3 regions of the Hydrogenoanaerobacterium sp. genome follow, and region 2 is predicted to be linked to each of the others. Evidence: predicted binding sites of a transcription regulator. Region 2 holds the regulator's gene; each other region holds the start of a gene.
What was found. The regulator Rex, encoded in region 2, represses fermentation and respiration genes when NADH is low (regulators of the CRP and FNR family bind a similar motif). The targets are predictions, from matches to a motif close to ATTGTTAANNNNTTAACAAT.
Positions count from the first base shown of each region.

Region 1: a site for Rex is predicted at 3,751-3,770, ahead of RTV33_RS08465 (phosphoglycerate kinase). Genes of this name have one in related genera too.
Region 3: a site for Rex is predicted at 2,017-2,036, ahead of adhE (bifunctional acetaldehyde-CoA/alcohol dehydrogenase). Genes of this name have one in related genera too.

Region 1 covers NZ_DALZQO010000011.1:54,811-59,485, reverse strand. The annotation lists gene gpmI (2,3-bisphosphoglycerate-independent phosphoglycerate mutase) at 1-1,515, opposite strand, end outside; gene tpiA (triose-phosphate isomerase) at 1,531-2,298, opposite strand; gene RTV33_RS08465 (phosphoglycerate kinase) at 2,498-3,709, opposite strand; gene RTV33_RS08460 (DegV family protein) at 3,842-4,675, opposite strand, start outside.
Region 2 covers NZ_DALZQO010000008.1:76,256-80,930, forward strand. The annotation lists gene RTV33_RS06810 (permease) at 1-1,062, shown strand, start outside; gene RTV33_RS06815 (isocitrate/isopropylmalate family dehydrogenase) at 1,180-2,340, shown strand; gene RTV33_RS06820 (redox-sensing transcriptional repressor Rex) at 2,364-3,023, shown strand; gene RTV33_RS06825 (helix-turn-helix transcriptional regulator) at 3,060-3,320, opposite strand; gene RTV33_RS06830 (hypothetical protein) at 3,421-3,561, shown strand; gene RTV33_RS06835 (hypothetical protein) at 3,660-4,070, opposite strand; gene RTV33_RS06840 (glucose-6-phosphate isomerase) at 4,134-4,675, opposite strand, start outside.
Region 3 covers NZ_DALZQO010000018.1:22,859-27,533, reverse strand. The annotation lists gene adhE (bifunctional acetaldehyde-CoA/alcohol dehydrogenase) at 1-1,938, opposite strand, end outside; gene RTV33_RS11070 (LTA synthase family protein) at 2,224-4,026, opposite strand; gene RTV33_RS11065 (hypothetical protein) at 4,382-4,675, shown strand, end outside.

The sequences.
Region 1 (4,675 bases), on a different contig from region 2:
TTTTATGAGAGATTTACCGGTAATTTCAGTTGGCTGCTCTAAACTCAGGATATCCAGCATGGTTGGCGCAATATCAGCGAGCTTACCGCCTTCACGAAGCTCACAGGGGTAGCCCGCAACAATGAACGGCACAGGATTTGTTGTATGAGCGGTGAAGGGTGAACCATCATCCTCAAACATTTTGTCTGCATTGCCGTGGTCGGCGGTAATCAGGGCTGCACCGCCCTTTGCAAGGATTGCATCAACCACCTTACCCAAGCAGGTATCAACAGCTTCAACTGCCTTAACCGCGGCTTCGAACACACCGGTATGGCCCACCATATCGCAGTTTGCATAGTTACAGATGATGACATCGTATTTATCACTTGCGATGCGGGCAAGCAGCTCGTCTGTAACCTCATAGGCACTCATTTCGGGCTTGAAATCGTACGTCGCAACTTTGGGAGATGCAATCAATGCCCGATCTTCGCCCTTGTAAGCAGCCTCAACGCCGCCATTGAAGAAGAAGGTTACGTGCGCGTACTTTTCGGTCTCCGCGATTCTAAGCTGAGTAAGACCTTTATCGGAGATATATTCACCAAAGGTGTTGGTGAGAGACTGCGGCTTAAACGCAACATGTACGTTGGGCATTGTCACATCGTATTGGGTCATACACACAAAATGCAATGGGAAAAAGCCGTTCTTGCGCTCGAAGCCATTGAATGCTTCATCCACAAAGGTTCTGGTGATTTCACGCGCACGGTCGGGGCGGAAGTTAAAGAAAATAACCGAGTCATTCGCCTTTACTGTTGCGTTTTCTGTAACGACGGTAGGTACAATAAATTCATCCGTAACGTTTTCGGCATAAGATTTTGTCATGGTATCGGTCGCGCTGGAGTTCTTATTACCTTCGCCATATGCCATTGCAGCGTATGCCTTAGAAACACGCTCCCAGCGGTTATCACGATCCATTGAATAATATCTGCCCATCACAGTAGCGATTTTACCCACACCGATTTCCGCCATCTTTGCTTCCAGCTCAACAAGGAAGGCCTTGCCGGATGTCGGAGGGACGTCTCTGCCGTCCATAAAGCAATGGACGTAGACCTTGGTGAGCCCTGCGTTCTTGGCGAGCTGTAGCAGGCCATACAAGTGAGCATTGTGGCTGTGTACGCCGCCATCAGACATTAGCCCCATCAGGTGCAGAGCTGTGCCGTTCTTTTTGCAGTTCTCAATGGCAGCGTTCAGCGCCTCGTTGCCAAAAAAGTCGCCATCTGCAATGGATTTTGTGATTCTTGTGAGCTCCTGATAAACGACACGGCCCGCACCAATGTTGGTGTGGCCTACCTCAGAGTTGCCCATCTGCCCCTCGGGCAGACCAACGTCCATACCGGATGCACCGATGAGGGTACGGGGATTCTGTGAAAAAATTTTATCGATATTTGGCTTGTGCGCGGCTTTGATTGCATTGCCGTATTCATTGTCATTTTTGCCAAAGCCGTCGAGAATAATAAGTGCTAATGGTCTTTTCGCCATATGAGATTCCTCCTTTTACTTAGACGCGGCAGCAACGATTGCTGCAAAGTCGGGGGCTTTCAGAGAAGCGCCGCCGATGAGGCCGCCGTCTACATGCTCTTTGCCGAGCAGCTCTTCTGCATTGGCAGCGTTCATAGAGCCGCCGTACTGTACGGTCATCGCATCGGCAGCAGCCTTGTCATACAGCTTCTCTACCACACTGCGGATGTAGCCGTTGACTTCATTTGCCTGATCGGAAGTTGCGGTTTTACCGGTGCCGATTGCCCATACCGGCTCGTACGCAATAATAATTTTTGCAAGCTCTTCTTTGGAAACACCCTGCAGCGCAATTTTGGTCTGCAGTCCGCAGGTCTCCTCTGTAATACCCTGCTCACGCTGCTCAAGCAGCTCGCCTACGCAGAGAATTACGGTTAAGCCTGCATCCAGCGCAGCTCTGACGCGCTTGTTAACTGTAACATCGGTTTCGCCGAAGAACTGTCTTCTCTCGGAGTGACCGATGACAACATATTCTACGCCCATTTCGGTGAGCATACCTGCAGAAATTTCAGCAGTAAACGCGCCGGAAGCGGCCCAATGGCAGTTTTGAGCACCCACTTTAATGTTGGTGCCCTTGGTCATATCGAGAGCTGTTTCGAGGTTGGTGTAGGGCACACAGATGACAACGTCACAATCAGCGGACGCTACGAGGGGACTCAGCTCCTCAATCAGTGCTTTTGCCTCTGGGCGGGTCTTATTCATTTTCCAGTTACCTGCAATAACTGCTTTACGCAATGCTTTATTCATAGTAGTTCTCCTTTATAAAAAATATATGATCTCTATGTTCATCGTGTTCTATTCTAACCCGCTTTCTCAGGCGGATGAAGAAAAAGGCGCGGTACCTGCCCGCGCCTTGTATTATGCCGATTTTGTGGCGGTTATATGTGGGCAGTATGATAAGAGCTGTACAGGTTGCCTGCCCGGAGCGTAGCCGGACGTTTTCCGGCTATTTGTCGTTTACACAAGCGATACCGGGAAGCTCTTTACCCTCAAGGAATTCAAGAGAAGCGCCACCGCCTGTGGAGATATGAGTCATTTTATCGCCAAAGCCCAGGGTGTTGACCGCAGCAGCAGAGTCGCCGCCGCCAATGATGGTGATGGCGTCGGTTTCAGCAAGTGCTTTCGCAACGGTAATAGTCCCCTTTGCCAGAACGGGGTTTTCAAACACACCCATGGGGCCGTTCCAAACCACAGTTTTCGCAGATTTAACAGCATCGGCAAACAGCTCGGCTGTTTTGGGGCCGATATCAAGGCTCATGAAATCAGCGGGGATTGCATCAGCCGAAACAACATTAACCTCGATTTCAGCATCGATGGGATCGGGGAAGGATTTTGCAATAACGCAGTCAACAGGAAGAAGGATTTTGACCCCTTTCTCCTCTGCTTTTTTAAGCATATCTTTGCAGTAATCAATTTTCTCGGAATCGAGCAAAGAAGTACCTACGCCATAGCCTTTTGCAGCAAGGAAGGTGTATGCCATGCCGCCGCCGATGATTAGAGTATCGGCTTTGCTCAGCAGGTTCTCGATTACGTTCAGTTTATCTGCAACCTTTGCGCCGCCAAGGATGGTGACGAAGGGTCTGGCAGGGTCTGTAACTGCGTTGCCGAGGTATTTGAGCTCTTTACCCATTAGGTAACCAACCGCTGCCTCTTTGACAAACTGGGTTACGCCAACGGTGGAGCAGTGTGCTCTGTGCGCAGCGCCGAATGCATCGTTTACAAAAACCTCGCAAAGGCTTGCAAGCTCTTTGCTGAACGCTTCGCCGTTTTTGGTTTCTTCTGCGCGGTAACGGGTGTTCTGAAGCAGAACCACATCGCCGTCTTTCATTGCTTCAACCGCTTTTTTAGCATTCTCGCCTACTACGTTATCATCTGCAGCGAAAACAACCTCTTTGCCGAGAAGCTCGGAAAGACGAACGGCTACCGGAGCAAGAGAAAGCTCGGGTTTGGGCTCGCCCTTAGGCTTGCCGAGGTGAGAGCAGAGGATTACTTTTCCTCCGTCTGCAATAAGTTTTTTAATGGTGGGCAGTGCAGCGACAATTCTGTTTTCGTCGGTAATTACGCCGCTTTTCAGGGGTACGTTAAAATCGCAACGCACCAGTACTTTTTTTCCGGAAACATTGATATCGTCAACCGTCTTTTTGTTGAAAGCTGTCATTTCAGTCTCCCTTTCCTTATCTTTGATTACCTGTTTGGGGTATTGTTAAACTAAAAACAATCCATACTTTATTCTATAGCATGATGTCGATTTTTTCAAGTGCGACATTGTATAAAATGGCGAATAGAATCGCTATTTTTTGGTGCGTTTCTCCCCTAAAACCATAATACCGGCAAGCCGCGGGCCTGCATTGATGGTGATGGACGCACCCGCATAGTAAAGCCCCAGCGGCGGGGTACCTGTTTTCTCCTGCATCAAATCCATCAGCTGCTCGCCGACGTCGTCGGTCATAGCGCGGATACCCAAGTAAGGGGTGTCGCCCACACGCCGTTTCTCCGCAATTTCAGCAAGCTTGGGAACGACGTTTTTGTCCCCACGCACCTTGTCGACAATCTTCATATCCCCCCCAATGATGGAAAGAATAGGGCGAAGCCCAAGTACATCTCCCACAAAAGCGGACGCAACACTGATGCGTCCCGATTTTTTTGCAAATTCCAGCGAATAAACCGCAAAGTAAACCTCTACGCGGTCAAAAAAATCGATGAGGTAATCCACAATTTCGGCACAGGGTATCCCGTTTTTCGCCATCTTCGCCGCTTCACATTGGGCGTAGCCGTAGGGGATGGTGTATACCTGCGAGTCGATTACATAAATGGTAAAGCTACCCTGTGCGTCGGGGCAATCGTCGTAAAACAGGTTCTTTGCCATATTAGCCGCGTCATACATATTCGAGCCTTTTGAGTTGATGGTTGTAACCACCATATGTGTATAGCCCTGTTGGTAAGCCAGTTTATATTGCTCGGCAAAGCTAATAACGGTGATATGGCTGGTGGTAGGAATGGTTTTTGCCTCAAGCAAAAGCTTATAAAACTGCTGCGGGGTAAAATCGACCCGTTCCTGATAGCCGACACCGTCTACTGTGATGGGAATAGGCAGCACGGTAATGTCGAACTCCTGTGCAATCTC
Region 2 (4,675 bases):
CCCGAGGAGCCAGTGGCGGCATCGCCGCAAGAAGGAATAACTTTTATGAAGCTTGGATTAACCTTTTTACATCAGCATGAATCCGCATTGGACGGTATGCTGGAAACATTATTTGAATCGATGGGTCTGTCCCATCAATGGACGGAATTTTTGCTGCATTTTATTACGGATATCGTCAACTTGTTTTTGATTTTATTTGTGGTAATGTTCGCGGTATCGCTGCTGCAAACCTATATTCCGTTCGATCGCCTGAAAAAGAAGCTGTCGGCGCTGGGCAGTGTGTGGGGCTATCTTCTCGCACTGGCACTGGGTGTGGCTTCGCCGTTTTGCAGTTGCACCATCATCCCTGTGGTGATGGGCCTGATTTCGGTGGGCGTACCGGTGCAGGTTGCGCTGTGCTACCTCACATCTGCGGCTTTACTCAACGGCGGTGCGGTGGTTACACTGTTTTCCACCATGGGTGCTCAGTTCGGTGGAATATATGTGGCGGTATCGGTGCTGATTGCTGTACTCACCTCAATTCTGATACGTCCTTTTGCAGGTAGAGAGAATATCATCAGCTATGATATGGGGCATCATCACGGTGACCACTGCCATGACGACCATTGCCATGACGAGCACTGCAATAACCACAGCGAATGCAGCCATCACGAGCCGAAATCGCGCGTGGGCTACTGCGTGGATAATGTATGGCATGTTCTGCGCCAGACATGGCTGTATATGATACTGAGCGTTGCACTTTCGAGTGCGGTGATCAGCTTTGTGCCGATAGAAACACTCAATACCGTGATCGGGCAGCAAAATGTGCTTTCGCCGCTGCTTGCAGGGCTGATCGGTGCACCGATCCATGCCGATGTATTTTCGATTTTACCACTGTTGCAACTGTTGCGTCCGATTAATTTTTCGGCAACCATGGCGTTTGCTTTGGGTGCTATGGCAATCTCGATTCCCGAGGTGGTATTGCTTAGCCGCGTGTTTAAGGCGAAAACCATTGCAGCATATGCAGTGCTTCTTGTAGCTTTGTCCGTGGCGGCAGGCTACGTTACCTTGTTGGTGCTATAATCTATTGCATAATAGCCCTTTTTCGCATATTTTTCTCGTTGACAACGATTTAACAATGGTTTATTATAAGAGCTAACTATAGAATTACGATTACGAATATAGAACAGGGGTGCCAATATGGAACAAAAAGTACAGGCTGCTGCGGCTCATTTTGCCGCATTGGTTGAGGCGCAGCTTGCGCGTGTAGAGCGCATGAAAACAGTAAAAGACTTTGTGGATTATTTAAAACTGGATAAAATTATAATTGGTGTTTGCGGTGGCGACGGCATTGGCCCTGTCATTACCCATGAGGCAGAGCGTGTGCTGCGTTATCTGCTGGCGGATGAGATAAAAGCGGGCAAGGTGGAGTTTCGCGAGATTGACGGGCTCACCATTGAGAACCGCGTCGCATGCATGAAGGCGATTCCCGACGATGTGCTGGCGGAGCTGAAGGAGTGCCATGTTATACTCAAAGGCCCAACAACCACACCGCGTGCGGGCGACCCGTGGCCCAACATTGAGAGTGCCAACGTTGCAATGCGAAAAGAGCTTGACCTGTTTGCAAACGTACGCCCCGTAAAAGTACCCTCTGAGGGCATTGACTGGACTTTCTTCCGCGAGAACACTGAGGGTGCTTATACACTCGGTTCCTGCGGCATTAACGTAGATGATGAACTGGCGTTCGACTTTACCGTCACCACCACCGAGGGAACGGAAAGAATCGCCCGCCTTGCTTACGATTACGCCAAGAAAAATGGCAAAAACCGTGTTTCCATTGTTACCAAGGCAAACGTTATAAAAACAACCGACGGCAAGTTCTTAAAGCTTTGCCAGAACATTGCAAAAGAGTATCCCGACATCGCAACCGATGACTGGTACATCGATATTATGACGGCGAAGCTGATTGACCAAAAGCGCAGAAAAGATTTTCAGGTTATGGTGCTGCCCAATCTCTACGGCGATATCATTACCGATGAAGCGGCAGAGATGCAGGGCGGTGTAGGTACCGCAGGCAGTGCCAACCTTGGCAAACGTTATGCGATGTTTGAGGCAATTCATGGCTCAGCACCCAGAATGATGGATGAAGGCAGAGGCTGCTATGCAGACCCTTGCTCGATGCTGCGCGCGGCTGTTATGCTGCTTTCGCACATTGGCCACCAGACCGAGGCGAACAAGCTGGAGCGTGCACTTGACATCTGCATGTACGAAGAGAAAAAACTTACCATTACAGGACGCGACACCGGCGCTACCTGTGAAGATTTTGGCAACTATGTTATGAGGACGATTGAATCTCTGTAAATTTGTTGGAAAAGGTGAATGCAATGAACAAACAGGTATCTATCTCTGTTATCAGACGACTGCCGAGATATTACCGCTTTCTTGGTGAACTTTTGAAAAACGGAATACATAGAATCTCCTCGCGTGAGCTCTCCTCTCGTATGGGGCTTACCGCGTCACAGATCAGGCAGGATTTAAACTGCTTTGGCGGGTTTGGTCAACAGGGCTATGGCTACAATGTCGAGGCATTGTATGGCGAAATTGCCCATATTCTCGGGCTAGATCAGAACTATAAAACCATTCTTATCGGTGTAGGTAACCTCGGCCGTGCGGTTGCCAACCATATGACGTTTGACGGTAGGGGCTACAGTCTGATTGGGTTGTTTGACAGCAACGAAAAAATTGTGGGCGAGGTTGTGCGTAACATTACCGTTATGGATATGAACCAGATGGAAGATTTTTGCATCAAAAACAAGCCCGATGTTGCAATTTTGTGTACCCCGCGTGAAGCGACACAGCGCATTGCCGACAAGCTCGTGGAGCTTGGTGTGCGTGGCTTCTGGAACTATTCGCATTACGATATTAACATGAAGCACCCACATGTTGCGGTAGAAAACGTTCACCTCGGTGATAGTCTGATGACCCTGTGCTACAAGGTAAAGGACATCGATTACAAAGACACCGCTGACAATGCGGAAAATTAAGTGCAAAAGGCTGCGATCGATTGATCGCAGCCTTTTTTATAAACCAGAGGTACAATCTGTAAGTGCTTCGAGGGATACCTTCAGTACTGCTGCAAGTGCTATCAACTCAATATCTGTGACAAAACGCTCACCGCTTTCAATTCTTTGAATTGCGTTTTTATCAATATCAAGCCCTTGCCTTTGCAATTGATCTGCAAGCATTCGCTGTGAAACTTTAGGATTTAAACTTTTTCGTATCTTGGCTATATTCTTGCCGCAGATATTATTTCTGCCATCAGTAGCTCTGTTTTTATACATACAACACCAACTTTGACACTTAGTTATTGTCATTTAAACTATTGTATGATAAAATGGAGCAAAATATGACATCTGCTGAATGTCAAAAGGAGAGGATAAAGTGCCGGACTACGAAAAAATGTACCATGTACTGTTTAACAAGGTGACCAATGCGATCGAACAGCTGCAAACGGCGCAGCAAATTACCGAGGAAATTTGTATTGCTACAGATGAGCAGACAGACAAAAAAGAGGATGGCTAAGCCATCCTCTTTTTATTTTTTACTATTACCGCCCGAAGCAAAAAGCTTTATGCGAGTAAGCACTCTGCCCAGGCTGTGCTGCCGGGCGGATGCCCGAATCAGACGATATATTTTTTAACACTTTCGGGAAGCTCAGATGCATCGCAGGAAACGGTAAAGATGATAGTAGCCTTGCTTACTTCAACAAGGGCATTCAGGCTTTCGATAAATGCAGCAAACTCGTTGAAATCTTTGCCGCCAATTTTCAGCGTTCCATCTACAAAGATTTCGGAAATATCGTAGTTGCCTGCAAAAATACCTGCGAGGAAGCCGTAAAAAGCACTGTAGTTCTCAACCTTGTAATCTTCAATATCAATCAATCTTACCGCATGGTCAATATTATAGGTCATTTTAAGCCCTTTTTCGACGCATACAATGTTGCCGGTTGTTGTTTTAACAGCTGCGTTGATCTGATTGATGAGTGTTTTGGTTTTACCGGAGCCTTTGTTTCCCACAATGAGCTTAATCATGTTTTATTCCTCCCAGTTTTTGGTGTATTTTGGTATCACCCTACGGCGATTTTTGTGTACTTCTTATTTGAGTTTTGCTTCCAACTCCGCCTTCATATCTTCATAACCCGGCTTGCCAAGCAGTGCAAACATGTTCTTTTTGTAGCTCTCAACACCCGGCTGATCAAACGGGTTGACGTCCAGAGTGTAACCGGAGATCGCACATGCTTTCTCAAAGAAGTAAACCATGTAGCCAAACTCGTATTCATTCATTTCGGGGAGCTCGAGTACAATGTTGGGTACGCCGCCCTCGGTGTGGGCCAAGATAGTGCCCTCCAGCGCTTTTCTGTTGACGATGGACATATTCTGCTCAGACAGGAAGTTGAGTCCATCGGCGTTGGATGCGTCACGCCCGATAAACAAATCGGTTTTGGGCTTTTTAATATCCACAACCGTTTCGATGAGGATTCGCTCACCCTCTTGAATGTATTGGCCCATTGAGTGGAGATCGGTTGAGAAGGTTGCGGAGGATGGGAACAAGCCTTTGTTCTCTTTGCCCTCGCTTTCGCCGAACAGCTGTTTGAACCATTCTGCCATCATGGTGAAAGCGGGCTCATAGCTGACGA
Region 3 (4,675 bases), on a different contig from region 2:
CTGCGGATCGATGATTGCAACATCGGGGGTAAGCTCGTAGTCAGCCAGAGGATATTTGATGTTCCCGTTCTGCTTATCTGTGATAACCGAGAAGCTGGTAACTTCAGAACCGGTACCGGAGGTGGTGGGGATAGCGACAAGCTGTGTGCGTTTGCCAAGCTTCGGGAATTGGAAGGTTCTTTTTCTGATATCGAGAAAGCGCATTCTCAGCCCATCAAAGGAAGTGTCGGGGTGCTCATAGAACAGCCACATACCTTTTGCAGCGTCGATAGCGGAACCGCCGCCTATGGCAATGATAACATCAGGCTGGAAGGTGTTCATCGCTTCTACGCCCCTCATAATGCACTCTACAGACGGATCGGGCTCAACATCGGAGTAAATCTCACTGTGGCAGTATTCCTTACGTTTTCTGAGGTAGTAGAGGATTTTGTCGATATTGCCGAGCTTCACCATCATCGGATCTGTAACGATAAATGCTCTGGTGATGTCGGGCATTTTTTCCAGATACTGAATGGAATCCTCCTCGAAATAGATTTTCGGCGGAATCTTAAACCACTGCATATTGGTTCTCCTCTTGGCAATCCGTTTTTTATTGATTAGGTTTACGGTAGAAACGTTCTGCGAAACAGAGTTTTTACCGTAAGAACCACAGCCAAGGGTGAGTGACGGGGTGTTGGTGTTGTAAATGTCGCCAATCGCACCCTGCGAGGACGGCGAGTTTACGATGACACGGCCGACCTTCATCTCGGTGCCGTATTTCTCAGCTAAATCATTGTCGGAGGTGTGGATGACCGCAGAGTGACCCAAGCCGCCCAGCTCCAGCATTTTAGCAGCATATGCAAAGCCCTGTTCCCTGCTGTTCGATACAAAGTATGCGAGTACCGGGCTTAACTTTTCAAGGCTCAAAGGGTAGTCAAGGCTTGGCTCAGGCAGCGGCGCAATGAGAATTTTTGTTTTCTCGGGAACCTTTATCCCCGCCTGCTCTGCAATCCAATAAGCGGATTTACCCACAACTGCTGCATTAACCGCCATTTTCTCGGTGTTGATTACATAGTTTGAAATCTTTTGGGTCTCGTCTTTGTTTAAGAAATAGCAGTTGTTGGCTTTCATGTAAGCCTCAAATTTATCTTTGATCTCTTTGTCGACGATAACCGCCTGCTCAGATGCACAGATCATTCCGTTATCAAAGGTTTTGGACATCATCAAGTCGGTGCAGGCTCTCTCAATTTCCGCGGTTTTCTCGATGTAACACGGTACGTTGCCGGGGCCTACGCCCAGTGCGGGTTTACCGGCCGAGTAAGCAGCCTTTACCATGCCGGGGCCACCTGTTGCCAGAATGGTTGCGACGCCGGGGTGGTTCATCAACAGGTTGGTAGCCTCAATGGAGGGGTGCTCAATCCACTGAATGCAGTCTTTGGGTGCGCCGGCTTTTACTGCAGCCTCGTAAACTATGCGCGCAGCTTCGGCAGAGCATTTCTGAGCGGAGGGATGGAAACCGAAGATGATAGGGTTGCGGGTTTTTACCGCGATAATACTTTTAAACAGTGTGGTGGAGGTGGGGTTGGTTGTGGGCGTAACACCGCAGATAACGCCGACAGGCTCTGCAACCTCAACGTAGCCCTCCATTTCGTTCTCGTCGATAACGCCAACTGTCTGCTGGTGCTTAATACTGTGCCAGATGTATTCGGTAGCAAACATGTTTTTGATGACTTTATCCTCATAAACGCCTCTGCCGGTTTCTTCAACTGCCATCTTGGCAAGCAGTTCGTGTGCATCCAAGCCTGCAAGAGACATTTCGTGAACAATGGCATCCACCTGTTTTTGATCAAGCTGCATAAACTCATGCAGTGCAACATTTGCCTTTGCCACTAAAGTGTCGATCATCTCTTTTGTTTCAACAGGTTTTTCCGGTACGGTTTGAACTTTTTTCTCTGCCATAATCTTTTCCTCCTAGCACTATTGTAAGCGTTCTGCATCTGCAAAACTGATTTTCATTCGTTTGGGAATCAACACTTGTTTGTTAATTCTTTAACAATATTATACCCTGCTTTCGTTGCCGCGTCAAGGGTTATTTGATATTATTTTAACAATCTTTTTAACGATATTTACTAAACAAAATTTTAAAAATATGTGCACATTCACCCTTTCAGGCCTATTCCATTATTCTATGCCGAAAACCACAAAAAAAGCGGGCACATGCCCGCTTTTTTACTGATACATTATTTAATTGCTGCGCGCACTCGCTGAATAAGCTTCACCCTGCGTACGGTCATACGTAAACTCCTGCAATGCTTGTGCATCTGGGCTGTTTTCCCCCAGGTCAAAGCTGTATTGCGGGGTCGTCCTCATCATCTGCTGCATATCGGTCAAAAAACGGTCCTTCGGCAGATTGATATAGTCGCCAAGAATATGTGGTAGATAAAATGCAGATACACGCTCCTGCGGCAAAGCATAGTCATGGCGGTAATTGCTCCACAGCAGGTAAGGCTGCTGGTAAAGGCTGTAGCCGCTCACCGATTTGGTAAGCTTTTTATACAGTGCCCCCTGCTTACCAAGATAAGGATAATGGTCGCCGATAAACATTAAAACCGTAGGCTTACTGCGCGTTTTCAGGTAAGCAGTCAGTTCGTTAAGTGCCTTATCTGTTTGGCCGATACCATACAGATAGCGCCCAACCTCAGCCTGCTCTTCCGCAGTAAGGCGGCTGTCTTTTATCGCGTATTTGTTTGTATCGGTGTACGGCCCGTGATTTTGCATAGAGACTGCAAAAATAAAGTTGGGCTTGTCGCCGCCCTGCTTAAGCGTTGCTTGAATCTGACGCACCAGCGTGCTGTCGTCAATGTATCCGCCAAGGCGAGTTTGCTTTACCGTAAAGTCATTTTCAAAATACAAGTTGTCAAAGCCATAGCTTTTGTAGGCCTTGTCGCGGTTGTAAAAGCTGGCAGAAAAGGGGTGCAGAAAACTGGTGGTATAGCCCCGTTTCTTAAGATACGACGCAAACGTGGGGCGGGGTGAGCCATCGGTAAACAGCTGATGCGGAATATCTTCGTTGCCGATGCCTTTTACCGGCAGCCCGAACAGCAGTTCAAATTCGGTTTTACAGGTATAACCTCCAAAGGTAGGCACCAGCGCTTTCCCCTTGTAGCCCTCGCGCGAAAGCCGGTCGAAGTTGCTGTAAGTATCTTTTGGTACCGAAAGACCGTCAAAGCGGCGGAAATCGGTGTATGCCTCCGACATAATGAGAATCACATCGGGAGACTGAAAATCGCCCCCCTGCGACTCACTCTTCTCCGGCAGCAGCGCTTCTATCGCATCCTCCGAATAGTTTTGCGGTTTTGAAAGCTTCTGCGTAATCCTTTCGGAAATATTCTGGCTTAAAAATGCAATCTGCATATTGTTTTGAAACACTTCGTCGCTGCTGTAGGGGCTGTAGGTGGGCTGATAATCGATGCCGCACAGCTTGTACACCGAGGTGTAAATTGCAGGTACTGAAATGACTGCCGTAAGCAGCGCCAGCGTTCCCGCGCCAAGCGAAAGTGATTTCATCACCGGCAGATTGACGCGTATGCGCAAAAACGCTGTCCATAGCACATATAGAATCAAGATGGTAAGGTTGATTACCATAACAAAGTTGATGTCAATCTTTGTAAAGCGAGCAATATCGGACACTTTGCCCGCCATAACCAAATCAGCAATGCTGAAGTGCGTGCCGTTCGCATCAAACTTAAAATATTCTACCAGCGACAGCGAATAGAGCACACAGCCCTCTACAAACATTGCAAGCCATACCTGCCTTAGGATCAGCGCAAGCCCCGCAAAGATGATAGCTACAAAGAAGTAGTCGTACACCAGCACACCAATCGACCCGCTCATAAAGCGCAGCAAAGCGGGCAAGCTTTGCAGGTGAGTATTTTCCACCACCAAAACCAACATCAATGGGAAAATTCCCACCGTAAGAATGGTAAGTGTAATGTCTAGGCTGCGGTCTGCCTTTATTCGATTGTAAATATACTCTACAAAATTCATATTAGCCTCCTGCCTGTATCTTTTTTACGTCCGCCATCTACTATAACGAATCAATCTTAAAAATTACTACAAAATATTGTTAGAAAAAATTTACATAGGTAATAAATAAACGTAAACAACACAAATTATTGGCAACGATACCTATTCTTTCTTATTCCGTAACCGAAAGTCTCTTTTTTATTGCGTCTTTACGAATTCGATTTTAACACGCCTCTATAAAAAAGCAATAGAAAATAATTAACATTTTAGCGAATTCATCCAAATTCTGTAAATAAGACAATTGCGGAATGAAGTACGGTATGATAAACTGGAACAGTATACAAAACATTGAACTATAGAAAGTGAGATAAATTTTATGACTGATCTGGAACAGCAACTTTTAGACACCTTGAAGGCAGAAGGCAGGTTGCCGATAGCACGATTTGAACTGAGAAATTCTAAAGAGCGTGATATTGCCTCCACCGCGCTGAACTATGTATGGATTACCGATGTTGCCGACTTGATGGAGCTTGTAAAGGCGCGTGGTGCTGCATTGCAGCATCTCGCCGAGGAAAAACTGATTGCAATTGATTATGCACTGGTTGTAACCGCTGCCTCCGACTATAAAATCTACGCAGACAGTGCAATTTACGCTTTGCTGTGTAGCATG